DNA from 4 places in the Pantoea osteomyelitidis genome. Region 1 is predicted to be linked to each of the others. Evidence: predicted binding sites of a transcription regulator. Region 1 holds the regulator's gene; each other region holds the start of a gene.
The links. Region 1 encodes CRP, which controls carbon source genes, mostly activating them, when cyclic AMP is high. Its sites were predicted from a motif close to ATGTGANNNNNNTCACAT; they were not measured.

Region 1 (4,218 bases):
GAAACGGCGCTGGATATCATCAATACGCCAGAGGTGCTGGAAGGCGTGGAAAGCCGCCGTCAGCAGTTTGTCGCGGCGCTGAAGGCGCTGGACAACAAGCTGGATCTCTTCAGCGATATTCGCGGCAAAGGTTTGTTGATTGGCGCGGCGCTCAAGCCACAGCACGCCGGTAAGGCGCGCGATATACTCAACGCGGCGGCGGCGGAAGGAGTGATGATCCTGAATGCCGGTACTGACGTGATCCGCTTTGCCCCGTCGCTGGTGATTGAACCCACCGACATCGAAGAGGGAATGGCACGTTTCGCCCGCGCGGTGGAAAAGACGCTCGCCAGCTAACTCTGTTTTTTACGCAAGCGTTTTACCCGCCAGCGGCCATGCTGTGGTCGCTGGCTCCATGCCAGTGAAGAGATGGTATGCATTACGCTGAGATGTCCCAGAATTCGCTTCACATGCCGCTCCACAATAGTCATCGGTCCTTCATTCACATCTTCCGGTGCTTCCAGCACGTTACTGTCTGAGCCTTTGTCATATTCCAGCCGCTGCTGGCAACGCTGCAACGCGATTTCACAGGATTGCAGATAGCGCTGCGCCAGCTCAGAGGTCAACATGGTGTGCTCACGCGCCAGAATCGTCATTGCATTGATGTGCTCGACGATAAACTGGCTGTGCGTCACCCACAGACGCATATCCTTGAGATACTCCGGGTTAAAGGCAGGCTCCTGCATCGCCTGATTCAACGAATTGAACAGCGCGTTGTGCGCCTGATTCACGCGTATGCGCTGGTACGCCAGCTTTCCCGACGCCTGCTCCGGCCCAAGCAGCATCTGCAACGCTTCCTGGTAGGTTTCCAGCGCATCGTGCGCATTCTGTCGCAGCAGGCCGCTCTGCCACTGCGGCCAGAGCCAGATCATCCCGCCAAAAGCGATCAGACAACCCATCAGCGTATCCATCAGGCGCGGCAGCAAAAACTGCGCGCCGTTCAGCGAGAGCAGTTGCAGTGAGTACACCGCCGTGACGGTAAAGCCGACCATTGCCCAGCCGTAAGATTTGCGGATAAACAGATAGCTGATCAGGGTAATCGCCAGCATGCCGGAAAGCACGATTGATTCCGGCACGGCGAAGCGCAGCGTCGCCGCCGCGATCACCAGCCCGGCAAAGGTGCCGAGCGCCCGGTGCTGAATACGGACCCGCGTGGCGTTATAGCCGTTCTGACTGACAAACATGATGGTCATCAATATCCAGAAGGGCTTGGGAATATTAAAGAACAGCGCCAGCGTGCTGCCAAACATCAGCATCACGGCAAAGCGTGCCGCGGTGCGCAGCGCGGCGGACTTGAGCGACAGATAGCTGCGCAGGGCGGCGAGCAGCGGCAGACGGCGCTGGCGATCGGCCATCAGGTCGCGCTGATAGAGCGGCTTCTGGCTGCGCAACACGCGCGCGATGCGGCTGAAGTGATAGAGGCAGAAGTTGCCCACCGGATTATCCGGATGCTGGCGGGCGATCTTCTCCAGCGCGCCGAGCTGCTTATCCATGTCGAACCGGTCCGGCAGCTGATGATAAAGAATGTCGTCCGCCAGTTCGCGCAGGCGCGTGGAGATGGTTTTGGCATTCCAGCGGATCACCGCTTCGGCGTGGCTCTGCTCCACCAGCTTCTGCACCTCTTCCGGCTGATGCAGGCTGACGGAAATATGCTCCTGCAGATCGAGCGCAACCTGAAAGGCGCGCGTCAGCCGCTTATGGCTGTTGTCCCGGCTGGCGGAGAGCATGTGCATCTGCTGATAGCAGGTGGTGATGAGATCCACCGCTTTTTGCTGGCGCGTTAGCAGCGGCGGCAGCGCTTTTTCCGGATCGGTGAGCTGCGTCAGCAAGGTATATTTGGCGTCGCAGTAATCCGCCAGCTCGCGAAAAAGCAGGCTCAGGGTTTCGCGCATCGGCTGCTCTTTCCACAGCCAGAACCAGAACCAGTTGAACAGCCCATACCAGAGCGTGCCGCCGATATAGAGCAGCGGCGGCACCCAGACAGGCATATGCCCTTCCAGGCCGAGAGTGAAGATGGCAGCGATCAGCGCGCCGGGCAGCAACCGTCCATGCAGTGGACTGATCTCGCCGGTAACGCCCAGCAGCAGCGGCATCAGAAACAGAATCAGCGGCAACGGCACTTGCTTCAGCGTCAGCCACTGGATCAGCAAACTGCTGGCGGCAAACAAACTGCCGCCGACAATCAGCCGTTTAAAAAAACGTTTATGGGGCGTGTCCAGACCGGCGATATTGCAGCAGGCGGGCACCAGCGAGAACAGCAGTCCGTTTTGCAGATCGCCCAGCAGCCAGCCGAGCGTCACCGGCAGGCTAAGAACCAGCGTTTGCCGCAGGGCGTAGTTGACTTCAGGATGGTAGATGATTCGGCGCCACATCAGCTCATCGCAAATAAAAACGGCGCGATGTTGCCATCACGCCGTGAGTGATACGGAATTAGCGGGTGCCGTAGACGACGATCGTTTTGCCGTGTGCGGAGATCAGATTCTGATCTTCCAGCATTTTCAGAATACGTCCGACGGTTTCGCGTGAGCAGCCAACGATCTGACCGATCTCCTGACGGGTGATTTTGATCTGCATCCCGTCGGGGTGGGTCATGGCGTCCGGCTGTTTCGCCAGGTTAAGCAGCGTCTGAGCGATGCGGCCCGTCACATCAAGGAAAGCTAAATTACCCACTTTCTCTGAAGTCACCTGCAGGCGACGCGCCATCTGCGATGAGAGGCGCATTAAAATATCCGGGTTCACCTGGATCAGCTGGCGAAATTTTTTATAGGAAATTTCAGCCACTTCGCACGCGGTTTTCGCGCGTACCCAGGCACTGCGCTCCTGGCCCTCTTCAAACAGGCCAAGCTCGCCAATAAAATCGCCCTGATTCAGATAGGAGAGGATCATCTCTTTACCTTCTTCATCTTTAATCAGCACCGCAACGGCGCCTTTCACGATGTAGTAAAGCGTTTCAGCCTTTTCGCCCTGGTGAATCAAGGTACTTTTCGATGGGTATTTATGAATATGACAATGGGACAGGAACCATTCGAGTGTAGGGTCTGTTTGCGGTTTTCCGAGAACCATTCTCTGTTATCCTCTGTTGTAATCGTGCCCAAAATACAGGGGGCCGTTTTCCCTGTCAGGCGGTGAAATCGTCAAGCGTTTCCCATTCAGGAAATTATTCGGGTCTCCGTCGTGAGCTGTGCTCGTGATTCGTCCCGCATTCGTCTATAAGTGACGAAAAATATTTTCAGCTCTGTTTGTAGCACAGCTTTCACCGACTGTCTTGTGTTGTCTCGCTTCAGCAAACGGCGAATCCGGCCGATTGCTGTTTCGCCGGCGAGGGCGTACTCTGACGTTAACTAAATGAATCAGGAGAGTTTATTATGCAGGCTCGTGTGAAGTGGGTTGAAGGGCTGACATTTTTGGGAGAATCCTCATCCGGTCATCAGGTGCTGATGGATGGCAACTCGGGCGACAAAGCGCCGAGTCCGATGGAGATGGTGCTGATGGCCGCAGGCGGATGCAGCGCTATTGACGTAGTGTCGATCCTGCAAAAAGGACGCAACGAAGTGGCGGACTGCGAAGTGAAGCTGACCTCCGAGCGCCGCGAAGAGGCGCCGCGCATTTTTACCTATATTAATCTGCACTTTATTGTCAGCGGCAAAGATCTTAGCGACAAAGCGGTGGCGCGCGCGGTGGATCTCTCAGCGGAAAAGTACTGCTCGGTGGCGATCATGCTGGGCAAAGGCGTGGAGATCACCCACAGCTACGAAGTCGTGGCGCAGTAACGCCAGCGTGAGGCCGGACGCGGCGGCCTCACAGCTTATTCGATACGTTTCCCTTCGATCAGCCGTTTTACCAGCGGCCCCATGATCAACTCCATCGCCAGACCCATTTTGCCGCCCGGCACCACCAACGTGTTGATGTGCGAAATAAATGATCCCTGCAACATCGCCAGCAGATAGGGAAAATCGATCCCTTCCAGCCCGCGAAAATGGATCACCACAAGGCTCTCATCCAGCGAGGGAATACTGCGGGCGGCGAAGGGGTTTGAGGTGTCGACCGTGGGCACGCGCTGGAAGTTGATATGGGTGCGTGAAAACTGCGGGGTAATAAAGTTGATGTAGTCTTCCATCGATCGCACTACCGAATCCATCACCGCCTCGCGCGAGTGGCCGCGCTCGCTGGTATCGCGCA
Region 2 (4,218 bases), on a different contig from region 1:
CACAATGACTCTGGCGGCCTGAGCGCGCAGCTGTTTTAGTCCTGTGCTCAGACGCTGATAATCGACCGGCACAGCTTTACTGGTGCTGATTTCATCATCTTCCAGCGCGACGGGGTTAATGGCTTCGTACGGTAATGACAGGGTTGAGGCGGACTGCAACAGCAACGCATCTTTATTACGCAGGCCCGCATCCGTGTGGATAGCGCATTTCGCCACCGGTTTATAACCGACGGAACTGAAATTCGCCCTGGCAAAACATTGCAATAACGCGCGGGAAACCACGGTTTTTCCTGCGGCGCTATCGGTGCCGGTAACAAATAGTGTGTTCACCCTTCTCCTCCTTTAGACGCGATTACGCGATGAAGAAGGGATTCTAAGTGAAGGCAACGGGCCAGAGCTTGCGTTAGCGCAAGTTCAGGCGCACTTACCCCTGAAGAAGCTTGATCAGCAGAGAGCCGCTGTAAAGCGCATCTTTAACCAGCGCGGCGGCGCAGAGCGTACCAGGATCGCTAAAGCCGGTTGGTTCCAGGGTAATCTCTTTGCTGTAAGCTGGCAGCGCCTGCTGACGAATGGTGGCATTGACCGCCGGGAACAGCACTTCCGCCGCCTGGTTCAGGGGTGAACCGATAAGAATATGTTGGGGATTGAAAATATTCACCATCATCGACAGTATGCGCCCGACATGATGACCCACGCTGGCAATGACATCCCGCGCCAGTTGGTCGCCTGACATCGCGGCCTGGCACAGGTTTTCAATGCTGATCGGCTGTTGATGAAGCACGCTGCCCGGCTGCGTCGGCAGACGTTGCGCCGCAAGACCGAGCAGGCTGCCGGTGCTGGCAACTGTTTCCAGACAGCCATGATTGCCGCAGTAACACTGCTGACCGTAGGGATCGATCTGGGTATGACCCACTTCCACCAGCGTCCGTCCGCTCTTATGCAGCAGCTGACCCGCGCTGATAATGCCGGCGCCCACCGTGTCATCAATCACAATCTGAATCACATCCTGCGCGCCGCGCGAGGCGCCGAACAGCGATTCGGCCAGCGTCCAGGCGGAAATATCGTGCTGAACAAATACCGGCAGGCCGGTGCGCTGCTCCAGAGTGGCGCCCAGCGGCATCTGCTGGATATGATAACCGGGCATACGATGTACCACGCCCGTGGCCGCATTGATCAAACCCGGCAGGGTAATCGCGATGGCGGTAAGGCGCTCCAGCTTGTGCTGATGGCGGATAAAAAAATTGTCGATGTGCGTCACCAGCCACTCCAGCAGTGGTGTTTCCGCTTCGGGCGGCAGCGGCTGCGTTTCTTCTGCCAGCGCCCGACTGCTGAGATCGCGCAGCGTTAGCGTAATATTGCCGTGGCGGATACGAATCGCGAGGTAGTGCCAGGAAAACGTATCCAGCGTCAGGCCGATAGCGGGACGGCCCCGACTGCCGGGATCCTGATACGCTGTTTCCTGCACCAGGTGAGCATCCAGCATTTCACGCACAATTTTGGTAATGCTGGCTGGCGCCAACTGGGCGAGTTTAGAGAGTTCAATGCGTGAAATCGGGCCATGTTGATCGATCAATCGATAAATAGCGCCTGCATTGGCCTGTTTGATCTGGTCGATATGACCAGGCTGAATGTCCGGATTCACGACCTGCTCCATAATATTTTCGAGCCACAAAATAAACACTGGCTATGTTGGAACAGTTTTGCAGGTTCAGTTAATAATTTGCGTCGAATTGTGATTCAAAGCACATAAACAAATGATTTTTAGCAGATTATTCTTATTTTTCTTCCGCATCCCTTAACAGCAAACGCATCATATTCGCCATCTGCGCGCCGGGTTCCCGTGCCACAGACCAAACCATCCACACCTCTGACAGCGCATCTGCCTCCTGCAACGGCAGCCAGACCACATCGCTGAGCCGCGCATGACGAAACGAGGCTGGCAGGATCGATACGCCGAGTCCGGTTGCTACCAGTCCAAGGATGGTCATCGCTTCGCCCACTTCCTGCGTGATATAGGGCTGTATCTGATAACGGTGCAGCAGCGCGAGGATCTCGCTGTAAAGCGCCGTACCGCCCTGCGGATCGAAAAAGACAAAAGGTTCGCTGGCAAGGGCGCGGATGGAGATCTGTTCGGCGTCGGCCAGCGGATGCGCCCAGTGCACCACAGCGCAGAGCGGTTCACGCAGCAGGAGCTGATAGCGTAAATCAGCGGGTAAAGGCGTGTTACGCATTATGCCCAGATCGAGTCGGCCCTCGTGCAGCGGCGCCAGCTGCTGCCGGGTATTGATCTCCTGCATTCTGATATGCACAGCGGGCCAGCGCAGACGGAAATGGTAAAGCGCGTCTGAGACCAGACCGATAAAAGGCGCAGAGGAGGTAAAGCCAATGCGCAGTTCCCCTTCTTCGCCGCGGTGCAGACGCGCCGCGCGCTCCGACGCCTGCTCTACCTGTTGCAGAATCGCCCGCGCATCGGGCAAAAACTGCGCGCCAGCGGCGGTCAGCTGTACGCTGCGGTTAGTACGCAGAAAAAGCTGTGCGCCTATCTCCTGTTCCAGCTGCTGAATTTGCTGACTGAGCGGCGGCTGCGAAATATGCAGACGCTGTGCGGCGCGGCCGAAATGCAGCTCTTCCGCTACGGCGATGAAATAACGTAAATGGCGCAGTTCAATATTCATATGTTATACATATCATTTGAGATTATTAATATATTAGACAACTTACCACCGCTTTTTTACCCTTAACAGCGTGTTGAATGATTTGAGGATGTGTTGTGAACCGCTCTTCTCATGCTGTGACGCTCGATGATAGCGAGACAGTCAGTCCTTCTTTAACTGGCGTCAGCGTCAGCCCGTTTATTACGCGCGGCACGCCGCAATTTTTACGCGTCACCCTGGCGCTTTTCTCCGCCGGTCTGGCGACTTTTGCGCTGCTCTATTGTGTGCAGCCGATCCTGCCTGTGCTGTCACAGCAGTTTGACGTCTCCCCGGCGGCCAGCAGCATTTCCCTCTCGGTCTCCACCGCCCTGATGGCGCTCGGCCTGCTGGTAACCGGCCCGCTCTCCGATGCCATTGGCCGCAAATCGGTGATGGTGACCGCGCTGATGCTGGCGGCGATCTTTACTTTGATCTCCTCCACCATGACCAGCTGGAACGGCATTCTGATTATGCGGGCGCTGATTGGCCTTTCGCTGAGCGGCGTGGCGGCGGTGGGCATGACTTACCTGAGTGAGGAGATCCATCCCGGTTTTATCGCCTTTTCCATGGGACTTTATATCAGCGGTAATTCGATTGGCGGCATGAGTGGACGTTTGCTGACCGGCGTACTCACCGACTTTTTCTCCTGGCGGATCGCCATCGCCGCGATTGGCTGTTTTGCGCTCGCTTCCGCACTGATGTTCTGGAAAATTTTGCCGGAGTCGCGTCATTTTCGTCCGGCTTCGCTGAAGCCGCGCAGCCTGATGATTAATTTTCGTCTGCACTGGCGTGATCAGGGGCTGCCGCTGCTGTTCGCGGAAGGGTTTCTGTTGATGGGGGCGTTCGTTACCCTGTTCAATTACATCGGCTACCGCCTGCTGAGCGCTCCTTATTTTCTCAGTCAGGCCGTGGTGGGCCTGCTGTCGGTAGTTTATCTCACGGGTAGCTGGAGTTCGCCAAAAGCGGGCGCCATGACCGCTCGCTTTGGCCGCGGACCTGTGATACTTGCAGCCACAGCGATCATGCTGGCCGGTTTACTGCTTACCGTCTTTGGTTCAGTCTGGATCATTCTGGCGGGAATGATGCTGTTTACGACAGGTTTCTTTGCCGCCCACTCGGTAGCCAGCGGCTGGATTGGCCCGCGCGCCCGGCGCGCCAAAGGTCAGGCTTCTTCGCTTTATCTGTTCAGCTATTACGCAGGCTCCAGCGTCGCCGGGACCCTGGGCGGTGTTTTCTGGCATCATTTTGGCTGGTCGGGCATAACGGCCTTTATCGCCTCGCTGCTGGTCGTTGCTCTGCTGGTGGGCTGGCGTTTACAGGGCCGGAAACTTTAACGGCATTACATGCTCAGAAAGGCGCTGCGGCGCCTTTTTTGTTACCTCCATACTTAGCACGCTCATCATTTAGTTCCGTTAATAACAGCACCCTTTATCCTCGCTATAATTTCTTTTATTCCAATAATTTCCATAGTTTTTTCATACAGCATGGAGGATACATCATGTCTATCTGGTATTATGTTGATAAA
Region 3 (4,218 bases), on a different contig from region 1:
TTACCGCGCTGGTGGATGCCTCAAAAGAGGACGCTGCCGCCGCGAACAAGCCCGCCAGCGGTCCGCTGGCCGATGCGCCGATTGGCGACGCCATTACCATCGATGATTTCGCCAAAGTTGACATGCGTGTGGCGCTGATTGAGAAAGCGGAGCGGGTGGAAGGTTCCGATAAGCTGCTGCGCCTTGAGCTGGATCTTGGCGGTGAGAAACGTCAGATCTTCTCCGGCATTCGTGCGGCTTATCCGGATCCGGCCGTGCTGGTGGGACGTCTGACGATCGTTGTCGCGAACCTCGCGCCGCGTAAGATGCGTTTTGGCATTTCAGAGGGAATGGTGCTCTCAGCCGGTCCCGGCGGGAAAGATCTCTTTATCCTCTCCGCCGACAGCGGCGCTCAGCCGGGAATGCCGGTGAAGTAAGCGCGCTTTCCTCTTCCCCTCTCCCGTCTGTGGCGAGGGGAATCTCTCTTCTTTTCGCCTCTCCTGACAGCCATTCTCAGCTATAAATGTGATCGGTAGCACGCTAATCCAATTAAGCGTATGATAAGCACAAAGAAAACAGGAGCCTGTCATGTCCAGCGTGCTGTCTGTGATTTGGCGCTATCTGCGCGCCTTCATCATTATTTACCTCTGTCTGTATGCCGGTAACGGCGTGGCCTCGCTGTTGCCCATCACCATTCCCGGCAGCATCATCGGCATGCTGATCCTGTTTGCCCTGTTCGCCTCACGCATCGTACCGGTACGCTGGGTAAAGCCGGGGTGTCATCTGATTATTCGCAATATGGCACTGCTGTTTGTGCCGATTAGCGTCGGCGTCATTAACTACACCGATCTGCTCAGCGCTCAGTTTGGCCCTATCGTGGTCTCCTGTGTGATCAGCACCATTCTGGTATTGCTGATCGTGGGTTTCAGCTCTCATCGGCTGCACGGCCCGCGCCGGGTCTAGGAGCAGCGCGATGAGTGATATCTGGTGGTCGCTGCCGCTGACCCTGGCCGCCTTTTATCTTGCCCGCAAGCTGGCGGTCAGACTGAAAATCTCCCTGCTCAACCCGCTGCTGGTTTCGATGGCGATTATTATTCCCATCCTGCTGCTGACCCATATGCCCTATGCGCGCTACTTTGCCGGCAGCAGCATTCTGAATCAGCTTTTGCAGCCTGCGGTAGTGGCGCTGGCGCTGCCGCTGTTTGAGCAGATGCATCAAATTCGCGCGCGCTGGAAATCGATCATTAGCGTCTGCTTTGTCGGCAGCATGACGGCGATGATCTCCGGCACCGCTATCGCCCTGTGGATGGGCGCAACGCCGCAAATCGCCGCCACCATCATGCCGAAATCGGTCACCACGCCGATCGCCATGGCGGTATCGGCTTCGCTGCACGGCATTCCCGCCATCAGTGCCATCTGCGTGTTGATCGCCGGGGTGTTCGGCGCAGTGTTCGGTCATATGCTGCTCGACCTGTTCCGCATCAAAACCAAAGCCTCGCGCGGGCTGGCGATCGGCAATGCGTCACATGCGCTGGGAACCGCACGCTGCGCTGAACTGGATTTTCAGGAAGGCGCGTTCAGCTCGCTGGCATTGGTGATCTGCGGGATCATTACCTCTCTGCTGGCCCCTTTCCTGTTTCCTGTTCTGCTGCAGCTGTTTGGCTAAAACTTTGCGAGAGATCTCGCAAAGTTGAAACACGCCGAAATGCTTGCATTGTCAGAGCGATGCAGATCACATATAAATCGTTAAGCGGCACACGGCCGTCTGACAATTCTGGCGAGGCAATCATGCATTCACGTTTTCATTCCGCTTTTAGCGCCCTGGCGGAGCCGTTAAAGTCTGCTGTTCAGCCCCTGCTGGACGATGCTAACTTTCAGGCCGTGCTGACACCTGCGCAAATCGCCACGCTGCAACAGCAAACCGGTATAGAGGCTGATGCGCTGGCGCTTGCGCTGCTGCCGCTGGCGGCGGCCTGTGCACTGGCACCGGTGTCCCGTTTCAACGTCGGCGCCATTGCGCGCGGCACCAGCGGCCACTGGTATTTCGGTGCCAACATGGAGTTTCTGCATACGCCTCTGCAACAGACGGTGCATGCGGAGCAGAGCGCCATTACCCATGCCTGGCTGCGCGGTGAAGCGCGTCTGGAAACCATCACGGTAAATTACACGCCGTGCGGCCACTGCCGGCAGTTTATGAATGAGCTGAACAGCGGCACGGAAATTCGCATCAGCCTGCCCGATCGCGCCGTCAGCACGCTGGCAGATTACCTGCCGGATGCCTTTGGCCCGCGCGATTTAGCTATCAAAGCGCTGCTGCTGGATAAAGTGGATCACGGCTATGTGCCACAGGGCGATGCCCTCGCACAGGCGGCGATTCAGGCGGCCAGCGCCAGCCATGCACCCTACAGTCAGTCGCACAGCGGCGTGGCGCTGCTCAGCGCATCGGGACAAATCGTTGCCGGTCGCTACGCAGAAAATGCGGCTTTTAATCCCGCGCTGCCGCCATTGCAGGCGGCGCTGATTTTGTTAAATATGCTCGGAGAAGATTGCCAGCAGATCCAGCGCGCGGTGCTGGCCGAAGCGGAACAGGCTATCTTAACGCAGCGCGACGCCACCCTTGCCACCCTTGCCGCGCTCGGCTGCCAGCATGTTGACGTCGTGGCCCTCCGCCACGCCTGATCGCGAATGTTTTGTCTGCTTTTATTAACAAAAGCTGTACATCTCTCAGAAATTTCATAGGATCGGACGTCAGAATTCTCCTCACAACGATGAAGACTGGCGTTGCCGTGGCAGGCAGAAAGCCAGAAATAACTGAAACCGGAGCACACATTGCATGGAACTCGACTACGAGAGTAAACGTCCGCTTTATATCCCCTACGCTGGCCCGATTCTGTTGGAATTCCCGTTACTGAATAAAGGCAGCGCTTTTTCCCTGGAAGAGCGCAACGAGTTTAACCTCAACGGCCTGCTGCCTGAGGCGGTAGAGTCGATTGAGGAGCAAGCTCAGCGCGCCTGGCGTCAGTTCGAAGATTTTAAAAACAATAACGATAAGCACGTTTATCTGCGCAACATTCAGGACACCAACGAGACGCTGTTCTATCGCCTGCTGGATAACCATCTCGAAGAGATGATGCCGATCATCTATACCCCGACGGTAGGCGCGGCCTGTGAGCATTTTTCGGAAATTTATCGTCGCGCGCGCGGCGTGTTTATCTCTTATCCGAATCGTGACCGCATTGAAGATATGCTGCAAAACGCCACCAAGCAGAACGTGAAGGTTATTGTGGTCACCGATGGCGAGCGTATCCTGGGTCTCGGCGATCAGGGTATCGGTGGCATGGGCATTCCTATTGGTAAGCTTTCCCTTTATACCGCCTGCGGCGGCATCAGCCCGGCGTATACCCTGCCTGTGGTTCTGGATGTTGGTACTAATAATCAGCAGCTGCTGAACGATCCGCTCTATATGGGCTGGCGTCATCCGCGTATCACCGGCGAAGAGTACGATGCGTTCGTCAATGAGTTTATCCAGGCAGTGAAGCGCCGCTGGCCGAAAGTGCTGTTGCAGTTTGAAGATTTCGCGCAGAAAAACGCCATGCCGCTGCTGGAACGCTATCGCGATGAGATTTGCTGCTTCAACGATGATATTCAGGGCACCGCCGCCGTTACCGTAGGCACGCTGATCGCCGCCAGCCGCGCCGCCGGCAGTCTCCTGAGCGAACAGAAAGTGGTGTTCCTCGGCGCCGGTTCAGCGGGCTGCGGCATCGCCGAGCAGATTATCGCCCAGATGAAATCGGAAGGGTTAAGCAATGAAGAAGCGCGCGCCCGCGTCATGATGGTGGATCGCTTTGGCCTGCTGACCGATAAGCTGCCGAACCTGCTCGACTTCCAGAGCCGACTGGTGCAGAAGAGTGAAAATCTCAAAGGGTGGGATGTGAACAGCGATTCGATCTCGCTGCTCGACGTGGTGCGTAACGCCAAACCCGATATTCTGATCGGCGTTTCCGGTCAGCCGGGCCTGTTCACCGAAGAGATTATTCGCGAAATGCATCAGCACTGCGCTCGCCCTATCGTGATGCCGCTCTCGAATCCGACCTCGCGCGTAGAAGCCACGCCGGCAGATATTATCGCCTGGACCGACGGCGCCGCGCTGGTAGCCACCGGCAGCCCGTTCGCGCCGGTCACCTGGAAAGGCAAAACCTATCCGATTGCTCAGTGCAACAACTCCTACATTTTCCCCGG
Region 4 (4,218 bases), on a different contig from region 1:
GTGCGCACGCCGTTGATCATGGCTTGATGAGTTTCTGCGGAGCGCGCCTGAATAACCACCTCGCGCTGAAAAATATTCTCTTCAATGGCGGTGATTTTGCTGTTGGTTTTGATGCCTTTCAGCAACAGCAGATATTCTGTGGCTGCGCCGACCCAGCTGGCCAGCGTCAACGGCGTGGCTTTGCTGCTGCTGGTGGTAATGACGCGACGCATGATTTTCATACGCTTATGCACGTCGCCGATGTTTTCCACCTCTTTTTCAATCAGCAGACGATACTGCGGCGGAATATAGTCGCCGCGCGTATTCTGAATCAGAAAGGTTTCCGCAGCCTGGGTGATCAGCGTCAGGGAAAGCGTATTCAGCATCGTCATGCGGCGACTGACGTTTTGCCAGCGCGATGACTCCATCATCAGCTGATTGCGCATGGTATTCAGCGCCGTGGTGCGGCGCACCAGCGCGCCCCAGGCCTTATCGACTTCCTCTTTATCGCCATGGGCCACGCACAGCTGCAGCAGCTTATAGTGCGCCACCAGCAGCGACTCCACTTCCTTATCGATGACTTTTTTGATCGAGCGCGGCGAGAAGATCATATCAGCAAGAATGGCACACAGGATGCCAAGCACGATTTCGCTACAGCGTTCCACCGCAAACTGCGGCGCCAGCGTCAGCGAGCCGTTGGCATCCGCAGTGACGACGATAATCAGCGCGGTGTAGCCCGCCAGACCGAGGGCATAAGAGTTTTCCACCTTGATCAGCGAGGAGAGCCAGACGCAGAGTCCGGCCCAGAGGCAGCAGAGCAGCAGCATCACTACCGGCGCGCGAATGGTGGCGATCATAATTGTGAGCGCGGCGATACAGCCCAGAAAGGTGCCGATAATACGCAAGATCCCGCGATGACGCAGCGCGCCTGAGTAGGGATCGCCGCCAGCGGCAAAGGCGGTGCCGCCTGCGACGATACCGGCGGTCATCACCGCCCAGCGCGGAGTTTCCAGATTAAAATGGAAGCCGATCATCAGCGCGGCGACCAGCGCGAAGGTCAGCTTAATCGGGAAACGTAGAAACTCGATCATGTCGCCCCGCTTAACCGAACTCACGCAGGCGATTAAACATTTTCGTGATCGGAGAAATTTCCGTCTGCTGACGATCCTGGTTTCCGGTGACCACCACGGTGGCGGTAGTGCCCGCCGGGAAGCGGTTGCCCGGCTGCTCATCCAGTCGAATGCGTACCGGCACGCGCTGCGCCAGACGTACCCACTCCAGATTGGAATCCACGGTCGCCATGCCTTTACTGTCTGACGAGCTGCTGCTGTTGGTCACGCCTGCGGCAATGCTGTCCACGGTGCCATGCAGCACGATGTTGCTGCCCAGCGGCGTAATCTCGACGCGGTGACCGCGGCTCACGCCATTCAGCTTGGTCTCTTCCATATAGGCCAGCACATAAAATGAGTGCTGCTGCACCAGCGCGACGGCCACAGAACCACGGGTAATAAACTCGCCTTCATAGACGTTGAGGTTAGTGACCCAGCCATCGGAAGGCGCTTTGATAGTCGTGCGCGCCATATCGATCTCCGCCAGGTCGCGCGTGGCGATCGCTTTCGCCAGCTGATGCTCGCTGGTTTGCAGATCGTTGTTCGCCTGATCGATCGCCTCGCGGGACATCGCCAGGGTGCCGAGCTGATTACGGCGTCCGGCTTCGCGACGTTTCTCGCTGACCAGCGACTGATAATAGTCGACATCCGCCTGCGCCTGATCGAGCGCTTTTTGATAGCGCGGGCGATCGACGATAAACAGCGTATCGCCTTTTTTCACCAGCTGGTTGTCATGCACCGGCACATCGGTGATCAGACCGGTGACGTCAGGTGAAATGGCGACCACGTCAGCGGCAAATTTGGCATCGCGCGTCCAGGGGGATTCGGTATAGAACACCCAGGCACGGAAGATAATCACCACAGCAACGATGACTAACAGGATGGTAATCGCGTAACGCGCGATTTTTCTTATTAGCGTTTTCACTTAAACCTCAGATGAATAAACGGGATACAAGGTAAAACACACAGCAATAAAGCGCTGTGTTAAAAAGTGCCGGATGCCAGACGAGATCATAAAGGCCGCTGGGCGTCAGCACACGCTTCACCAGCCAGAACAGCGCCAGCGAAACAATTAATTCAATGAAGATGGGTGGGAACGAGAGCCCAAATACGACAAAAACCGGAAGCACACTCATCAGGAATCCTTAGTTCGACCATGCCGGGTAAATCCATAGCGTTCCAGGCCGCGAGCAGATCGCGACAGGTTAAGCACGGCGAGATGACAGGTAAACTGTCGTCCACATCCGAACCACTGCTGAATAGATAATAGCGTATCATCAGGCTCATTCTGGCTCTGATTCATGGCGACAGAACAGAATGTCAGGCAAGCTTAATTAACCGCATGTTAACCCGGCGCGCACATAGTAACGCGCTTGACTATACGTTTTCTACAAAATGTGCACTAAATCACTTTTTAGTCAGAGTAAATAATGGAACGACTTAAAAGCATGTCCATTTTCGCCAAAGTGGTTGAATTGGGTTCATTTACCGCGGCGGCACGCCAGCTGCATCTGAGTGTCTCTTCCATCAGCCAGATCGTGGCGAAACTGGAAGATGAACTTCAGGTGAAGCTGCTTAATCGCAGTACGCGCAGCATTGGCCTGACGGAAGCGGGCAGAATCTATTATCAGGGCTGTCGTCGTATGCTGGCGGAAGCGATGCAGGTGCACGAGCAGCTCTATGCATTTAACAATACCCCGATCGGTACGCTACGCATCGGCAGCTCATCCACCATGGCGCAAAACGTTCTCGCGGATATGACCGCCGATATGCTGCGCGAGTATCCCGGCCTGAGCGTAAATTTGGTCACCGGCATCCCGGCGCCGGATCTGATCGCCAACGGTCTTGATCTGGTGATCCGCGTCGGCAAACTCCAGGACTCCAGCCTGTTTTCACGCCGCCTCGGCGCCATGCCGATGGTGGTCTGCGCGGCGAAAAGCTATCTGGCGCAGCACGGCGCGCCGGAAAAACCAGGCGACATTGATAACTTTTCCTGGCTGGAATATAGCGTGCGGCCCGACAACAACTTTGAACTGAGCGCGCCGGAAGGCCTGGTGACGCGTCTGGCGCCGCAAGGACGATTCGTCACCAACGACTCACTGACGCTGATTCGCTGGCTGAAGGCGGGCACCGGCATCGCCTATGTGCCGCTGATGTGGGTGATTGAAGAGATCAACGCCGGGGAGATCGATATTCTTTTTCCGCAATACCAGTCGGAACCGCGCCCGGTCTACGCGCTCTATACCGAGAAGGATAAGCTGCCGCTGAAGGTACAGGTCTGCATCGATTACCTTACCGACTACTTTAAGAAAGTCGCGCAGCAGTATCAGCAGCACCGTAAAAACTAACAACCCGCCAGGCGGCGGGTTGTTTTTAACTCTATCAGGCGGTGCCGCCGACGGTGAGTTTATCCAGCTTCAGGGTAGGCTGGCCGACGCCCACCGGCACGCTCTGCCCCTCTTTGCCGCAAACGCCGACGCCTTTGTCCAGCGCCAGATCGTTGCCTACCATGGAGATCTGCTGCATCGCTTCGATGCCGGAGCCAATCAGGGTGGCACCCTTCACCGGTTTGGTCACTTTGCCGTTTTCAATCAGATAGGCTTCTGAGGTCGAAAAAACAAATTTGCCCGAGGTGATATCTACCTGGCCGCCGCCAAAGTTAGGCGCATAAAGACCAAACTCGACGCTTTCGATAATTTCCTGCGGCGTTGATTTACCTGCCAGCATGTAAGTGTTGGTCATGCGCGGCATCGGCAGATGCGCATAGGATTCACGACGGCCGTTGCCGGTCGGCTTCATGCCCATCAGACGCGCGTTGAGCTTATCCTGCATATAGCCTTTCAGAATGCCGTTTTCAATCAATACATTATACTGGCCGGGTACGCCTTCGTCGTCCACTGCCAGCGAGCCGCGCAGGCCCTCAATAGTGCCGTCATCCACCACGGTGCAGAGTTCAGAAGCAACCAGCTGGCCCATCTGACCACTGAATACCGAGGTTCCGCGGCGATTAAAATCGCCTTCCAGACCGTGTCCGACCGCTTCATGCAGCAGCACGCCCGGCCAGCCCGCGCCTAACACCACCGGAATGGTGCCGGCAGGCGCTGCAACGGCGGAAAGATTCACCAGCGCC

Region 2: a site for CRP is predicted at 1,731-1,748, ahead of mlc (sugar metabolism global transcriptional regulator Mlc). Genes of this name have one in related genera too.
Region 3: a site for CRP is predicted at 1,700-1,717, ahead of cdd (cytidine deaminase). Genes of this name have one in related genera too.
Region 4: a site for CRP is predicted at 2,484-2,501, ahead of aaeR (HTH-type transcriptional activator AaeR). Genes of this name have one in related genera too.

What each region holds. Positions count from the first base shown of each region.
Region 1 covers NZ_JBGFSN010000008.1:19,737-23,954, reverse strand. The annotation lists gene argD (bifunctional acetylornithine/succinyldiaminopimelate transaminase) at 1-336, shown strand, start outside; gene ABU178_RS16905 (YccS/YhfK family putative transporter) at 333-2,411, opposite strand; gene crp (cAMP-activated global transcriptional regulator CRP) at 2,470-3,102, opposite strand; gene ABU178_RS16895 (OsmC family protein) at 3,405-3,809, shown strand; gene ABU178_RS16890 (phosphoribulokinase) at 3,845-4,218, opposite strand, start outside.
Region 2 covers NZ_JBGFSN010000004.1:1,081,000-1,085,217, forward strand. The annotation lists gene bioD (dethiobiotin synthase) at 1-330, opposite strand, end outside; gene mlc (sugar metabolism global transcriptional regulator Mlc) at 425-1,642, opposite strand; gene ABU178_RS10230 (LysR family transcriptional regulator) at 1,776-2,675, opposite strand; gene ABU178_RS10235 (MFS transporter) at 2,771-4,027, shown strand; gene ABU178_RS10240 (hypothetical protein) at 4,192-4,218, shown strand, end outside.
Region 3 covers NZ_JBGFSN010000004.1:1,655,884-1,660,101, forward strand. The annotation lists gene metG (methionine--tRNA ligase) at 1-416, shown strand, start outside; gene ABU178_RS12850 (CidA/LrgA family protein) at 568-942, shown strand; gene ABU178_RS12855 (CidB/LrgB family autolysis modulator) at 953-1,645, shown strand; gene cdd (cytidine deaminase) at 1,768-2,658, shown strand; gene ABU178_RS12865 (NAD-dependent malic enzyme) at 2,813-4,218, shown strand, end outside.
Region 4 covers NZ_JBGFSN010000005.1:25,968-30,185, reverse strand. The annotation lists gene aaeB (p-hydroxybenzoic acid efflux pump subunit AaeB) at 1-1,070, opposite strand, end outside; gene aaeA (p-hydroxybenzoic acid efflux pump subunit AaeA) at 1,081-2,013, opposite strand; gene aaeX (p-hydroxybenzoic acid efflux pump operon protein AaeX) at 2,021-2,224, opposite strand; gene aaeR (HTH-type transcriptional activator AaeR) at 2,519-3,436, shown strand; gene tldD (metalloprotease TldD) at 3,471-4,218, opposite strand, start outside.